One region of the Paenibacillus sp. SORGH_AS_0306 genome, then DNA from elsewhere that is predicted to be linked to it. Evidence: a T-box and tRNA genes for the amino acid it is inferred to sense, from the RefSeq annotation. Region 1 holds a T-box; the other holds one or more tRNA genes.
The links. A T-box is a leader RNA that pairs with one kind of tRNA and senses whether it is charged. The one in region 1 lies ahead of QE450_RS14340 (valine--tRNA ligase), so its partner is inferred to be a tRNA-Val.

Region 1 (3,428 bases):
TTCTTTTTGCGCTTTAATCGCAACATCAGCAAGTGGTTTCATTTTTACAAACCATTGTGTAGACAAATACGGTTCAACTACTGCGCCTGTACGTTCGCTGTGTCCTACTTGGTGTACATGATCTTCGATTTTGATCAAAACGCCTGCTGCTTCTAGATCTTTAACGATCTGTTTGCGACATTCACTACGATCTAATCCTTGGTATTGGGCTGCATTTTCATTCATCGTGCCTGTCTCATCCATGACTACGATCTGAGGCAGATCATGACGATGCCCCATTTCAAAGTCATTCGGATCATGAGCAGGAGTGATTTTTACAGCGCCACTACCGAATTCACGGTCAACATAATCATCAGCAATAATCGGAATTTCACGTCCGGTAATTGGCAACACTAGCATTTTACCAATCATATCTTTGTAACGTTCGTCTTTGGGATGAACGGCTACCGCTGTATCACCAAGCATTGTCTCCGGGCGAGTCGTTGCTACTACAATATGTCCGCTACCATCTTGAAGCGGGTATTGTAAATGATACAGATGTCCGTTCACTTCTTTGTATTCTACTTCGATATCTGATAAAGCTGTACGTGCTTCAGGGTCCCAGTTAATAATGTATTTACCACGATAAATGAGACCTTTGTTGTACAGCTTTACAAATACTTCACGAACCGCTTTGGATAAACCTTCATCCAATGTAAAACGTTCGCGTGAATAATCAAGAGAAAAGCCCATTTTCGCCCATTGCTCATGAATGTTAGCTGCGTATTTGTCTTTCCATTCCCATACTTTTTCTACAAACTTCTCACGTCCCAAGTCATGACGAGTGATACCTTCTGCACGCAGATTCTGCTCTACTTTGGTCTGTGTTGCAATCCCTGCATGATCTGCTCCTGGAAGCCAAAGCGCATCAAAACCTTGCATCCGTTTGGTACGAGTCATAATATCTTGCAATGTAAAATCAAGTGCATGTCCAATATGAAGCATACCTGTTACGTTAGGAGGTGGAATAACAATTGTATATGGCTTCGCATCAGGACGTTGCCCTGCTTTGAAAAAATCATTTTCCATCCAATAGTCATACCATTTACGTTCTGCCGATTTAGGATCATAAGTTGTCGGCATTGAAGTTGTTGCTTGATTCTCATGCGTATCTGCCATAGTAAATACCCCCATATTCGTAGTCATTTTGCTAAAATTCTCAATAAAAAAAGCCCTTCGTCTCAAAGGACGAAAGGACTTAGCTCTCGCGGTACCACCTTTGTTTCGTCCATGCATAAAAAAGCCTATGAACGACACTCCGAGGCAGATAACGGCTGCTACCGGTTTATTCTACCTTCAGTATCCATCTAATAGGTTTACTGAAATTCAAATAAACAACTCCCAGGCGACTTCGATCTACCGGATCCTATAGAACCTTTCAGCGCAACAGTTCTACTCTCTTGAGGACGATATAATCTACTATTCCCGTTCAAGGTTATTGAGATCATAAATAAATCAATATTTACTCCAAATCATACCCGTTGCTCCTATCAAAGTCAATAAAAAACCTGTCATAGAGCTGACTTAAAGGCGAGGTATGCCTGATTGATCCAATAATTCGATCATATCCTCAGGTAAAGGATCATTAACAGTCATTATTTCCTCTGTAAAAGGATGTTCAAATGTTAATTGTTCTCCATGAAGCGCCTGACGATAAAATTCTTGACTACCTCCATAAAGAACATCCCCGATAAGCGTATGACCGGCATCACTCATATGCACACGAATTTGATGAGTTCGTCCTGTTTCTAGTGTTAACCGCACAAGACTCGCTCTGGCTGAACTGTATATTTTCTCAATATGAGTAATCGCTTCTTGCCCTGTCGGAGACACCCGTCGACGCTGTTTGTGATGGCGATCTTTACCGATCGGTTGATCTATGATAGTTAATTGGTCACTTACTTTGCCCTGTACAATAGCTATATATTTACGATCAATCGTTTTAGAACGCATTTGCTCATCTAATTTGGATAAAGCAAATTCATTTTTGGCATATAAAACAGGGCCTGTGGTATCTTCATCCAGACGATGCACATGACGAACAGCACATTGCTGATTTGTTTGTTGATAATGATCGGCTACTACATTGGCTAATGTAATCGTTGGATCAGATGCTTCCGAAGGATGAACATTCATACCTGCTGGCTTATGCATCACCAGAACATAATCATCTTCATAGAGCACTTTCGCGCGATCATGTGGACGAGGATCAAATCCATAATCCATCGGTGGAAACAGACGAAGCCGAATATGCTCTCCGTCTATTTTCACTTCACCTTTGGAATGCAGTCGACCGATTAATTTCACCGGAACCGATACTTGTTCTAACCACTGCATCACCGCTTTGTGTCTGGCATTGCCTTCTGCCTGTAGAAGATCATGATCTGGCGTGATTTGTAACCATTCTCCATCTCTTATAGAACACTGAGCCAGAATAGAAGATGGCTTAGGATCGGATACATTCATCATGATTGCAAAGACTTCATCACTTCATAATGAGCTGCAAGCGTCTGTTCAATATCTTCATCACTATGAACACCCGATACAAACATACCTTCAAATGGAGACGGAGCTACACTGATTCCGCGATCTAACATGGCTCCAAAGTAACGTTTAAACATATCCATATCGCTAGCTTTGGCAGAATCATAATCTGTTACCGGACCTGCTGTAAAGAATGGACATACCATCGATCCTACACGATTGACAGTCAACGGAATCCCAAACTCAGCCGCATTCTTTTCAAATCCTGCTTGCAAACGAGCAGAAATTGTCTCCAAACGCTCATAAACTGCTGGAGTTAAAAGACTAAGTGTGGTGTACCCTGCTGCCATAGCCAGTGGATTACCACTCAATGTTCCTGCTTGATAAATAGGGCCTGTTGGCGCTACTTGCTCCATAATCTCACGTTTACCACCATAAGCACCTACAGGCAATCCACCACCGATGACTTTACCCAGACATGTCAAATCAGGTGTAACACCATAACGTCCTTGTGCACAATTCAAATCAACACGGAAACCTGTCATCACTTCATCGAAAATAAGCAAACTACCATATTGAGTCGTAATATCACGTAATCCCTGTAAAAATCCCGGTTGCGGTGGAACCACTCCCATATTTCCAGCAACAGGCTCTACAATAATACAAGCAATCTCTTCTCCAAAACGTTCAAACGCTAACTTTAGAGATTCCAGATCATTGTAAGGAACTGTAATCGTATTGGTTGCTACTGATTCAGGAACACCCGGACTATCAGGTAAACCAAGAGTAGCAACACCTGAACCTGCTTTGATCAGCAGACTATCGGAATGTCCATGATATGAACCTTCAAATTTCAAAATTTTATTGCGCTTTGTATATCCACGAGCAAGACGAATCACACTCAT
Region 2 (3,428 bases), 480 kb from region 1:
AGTTATTTAGCATTTGTGACTATGTATCCAACGTCTAATCATAATACTTATCGTAAAAATACATATAAAAAGCACCCGCTTAGGGGTGCTGTTGGAATAGCTATTATACGGCTTCCAGTGCATTCATAAAACGCTGAATATAATAAGTAGGAATATTCTGTTCCATCCAATCGGTAATGTCCTGATACACCAAGCTATATTTTGTATTTAAATATTGAGGATGTGGTAAAACTTCGACTTCCTCAAAATAATTTTTAACTTTGCGACGCAAATTACGCAAAACTTGCTGTTTAGATTCTACATCTTCACGGTCTTCAATTAGCAAATGGTCTTCTAATTGGTTACCATCGTTCATCATAATTTCGCGGCTATACATAAATCGTTCGCCTACACTCAATTCACTTTCATAAAAATTAGCATATACTTTATTGTCTACAATAATTCGTCTACTGTAGATGCGTTTCAATTCGCCCATACTACGATCGAATTTTCTATAAGTTTCGACTCCGATCGTATCAATCAATTCACAGATTGTTTTTACAGCTTGTTGGTAATTTTCTTCTTTACTATCATACAATTCAAAGATATCTACTTTTTTGTAACGAAAACGAATATACGATTTGGATAACTTACCATACATATAAAAAACAATACTAACATCAAGAATCTGGTCATTGTACTGCACATCCATATTGACATATCGGTGCTGTTGACGCATAAGATTCTACCCCTTTTCTTGTTGAATTGATTGGGCTAGTAAATCGTTTATTCGACAAGGTGGATACCTTTAAAATAAATGTACTAAGCTACCATCGTATACAAATAAATCTAATCTATACAAGGATTTAACCTTTTAATTACAATTCAAATCAAAAGAAGCACAGTTATTATCAAAAATATTTACCATAAGTCAAAAATTAAACCATTTTTTTCTGTGCTTATAGTAAACCTATCTGGTATTTTGTTGGAATATTTGTAGATATACAGGGCTTTTTACTGTTTTATTACACCTGCATCGAGCGTATTTTATTGCCTCTTTTTTACTTTGCAGATACATATGTAAGAGGAGCCTCTATGTATGCTTTATCAATCTACACATCAAAAAACAGGCGAACACTAATGTTCAGCCTGTTTTTATATATAGTATGATTTATAGTTGTTGTTAGATAAATGTATGCAGTTTAGTTGGTTGTTGCTGTATATCGGCTAACCAATTCGCTGATTTTGCCTCTTACTGCTAAATCGGAATTTTGACGATTTTTCAAAATAGCATGTACTTGAGCCACAAAGCTATTTTCTGTATCTTCTGTTTCCATTACAGGTGCTGTTACCATAGATTCTAAGTTCATCATAATTCCTCCAAATCAATTAATACGCTCTTGAATGATACGCTTATTTAATATGACCCCGATTACAGTCGTTTAAAACACAATTTCACAAACATATTGGAAATACTTAGAAAATCGTTAGAAGTATATGTAGTTTGTAATCGTTATCAAATAGTATTAATATGTTGTTTGAGGAATTTTATAAAAATAAATAAAGTTCCAAAATCTTTTGGAACTTTATACAGACAGCCTTATCCTTCTGCAATGTCTGCTCGTAATGCACTAGCCACTTCTATCATTTTCGGGATAACAGCTTCATTGGTACCTGATACGTATAGATCACCTTCATAATGACGAAACGGAATTGAAGCTGTTCCAATATCCCACAAGAAGAAATCTCCTTCGATCGACATCGTCGCTTCTCCTTTAACGGTAAACACAGGGGTATAGATAAAGTCCGGCTGCAACGCAAAATAAGCCTGACACTCTTCTAATGTAATCGGATCCACTTGACCTTCTGGTTGTTGCATCTCTCTGGTAATACGGTAACGCTGAATCATATGATGTCGCTCCTTTATTCAAAAAATAAAAAAGCCCTTGAGAGACAAGGACTTTCGGTTATGACCTGTAGTGGGATCGAACCACTGACCCCTACCCTGTCAAGATAGTGCTCTCCCGCTGAGCTAACAGGTCAAAATAAGTATGACAACTTCCATATAATATCAAGAATTTATAGTGTTGTCAATCAATTGCTTGCATACGACTATGCTCTTTCTAGTAGTGATTCACATTTCCGGTTAGGCAGGATACAGACTCCACTACGTCTGTTGTATATGTACTTCAATATTGTGTCCAATAAGACTCTGGAAGAGGCAGTACCGTCTTTTCTTTACGCTCCCAGCCCTGGATCATGACGATACTGTTTACTTCAAGTTTGCTATCCCAGTATATGTATTTTTTATTTTCTAAAGACAATAAGATTTGACTGAGTTCATTTGTCGTTTTGCCTGTCTTAAATGATAATTCTCTCCATTCTGGCATACGACGGTATAACGAAAAGAAGTTATATAAAATACGTAACAATTTGCGTTCGTTATCTTCTAACATTCTGTATCTCTCCTAACAATATCGTATAAAGTCTATCTATAACTATATACGAACTTTTGTTCTTATTTTAAATGAAGTACTGCCTTTTGGCAAGTCGCTCTTCTATATATCTTCTGCTAGCTCAAACTATCCTTGTTATACAAAAGACTCTACCTGATTAGGTAGAGTCTTAAAGTTATATCCTCACATGAAGTGAATCGATATGATTATTGTTTGGCTGGTACAACTTCTTTTACATTTACTGTAGTTGATAGCTTTTTATCGCCATATTCTACTTTAATCGTAGTTGTTCCTTTAGCAAGTGCTGTAATTTTACCTTCTGTTACTGTAGCAATATTTGCTTTAGTACTTGTCCATGTTGCTTCTTTGGTAACATCGACTTTGGTACCTGTATCGTATTCAGCTACGATTTGAACAGATTTAGCATCGCCTACAGTCAATTTCAACGCTTTCTCAGAGAACGTTAATTTTTTCAACTTCGCAGTTACATTCACTTTAACTGTCAATGTTAATCCTTGATACGAACCTGTTAACGTTGTTGTTCCTAGATTCAGTGCTTTAACACTTGATCCTTTAACAGTCGCTACAGAAGGATTCGAAGAAACCCAATTCATTTTAGTAGACAATGTTACCGATTTACCTGTTGCAGCATAGATTCCTACTGCTTTAATAGTTTTGCTCTTTTTGATATTCAACTCAACCACATCTGGTGTAACAGTGATTGATTTAATTTTTGGTTCCATCGTTACCGCAACTTTAACTGTTTTGTTAAGGTACGTTCCTTTAAGCGTTGCTTTACCGTTTAATAAAGCTTTTGCTTTGGAACCTGTTAACAACAAGCTTTCAGAAGAAGATGTCCAATCGATATCATTGCTTACATCAACGGTAGAACCTTCTACTGTCATTGCTTCTACTTTAGGCAAGCTTGCAGTTTCACCAACTACAATACTTAATGTTGTTACGTCTGGTGTCAATACAAGCAATTTGGTCTGA

Region 2: it encodes a tRNA-Val, which carries the amino acid that the T-box ahead of QE450_RS14340 (valine--tRNA ligase) is inferred to sense. The anticodon was not compared.

Annotation. Positions count from the first base shown of each region.
Region 1 is NZ_JAUTBP010000001.1:3,301,975-3,305,402, forward strand. It holds gene QE450_RS14340 (valine--tRNA ligase) at 1-1,158, opposite strand, end outside; T-box leader at 1,221-1,481, opposite strand; gene QE450_RS14345 (RluA family pseudouridine synthase) at 1,564-2,508, opposite strand; gene hemL (glutamate-1-semialdehyde 2,1-aminomutase) at 2,505-3,428, opposite strand, start outside.
Region 2 is NZ_JAUTBP010000001.1:2,822,294-2,825,721, forward strand. It holds gene QE450_RS12245 (hypothetical protein) at 104-718, opposite strand; gene QE450_RS12250 (hypothetical protein) at 1,182-1,349, opposite strand; gene QE450_RS12255 (hypothetical protein) at 1,580-1,888, opposite strand; tRNA gene QE450_RS12260 (tRNA-Val) at 1,950-2,021, opposite strand; gene QE450_RS12265 (hypothetical protein) at 2,169-2,435, opposite strand; gene QE450_RS12270 (Ig-like domain-containing protein) at 2,642-3,428, opposite strand, start outside.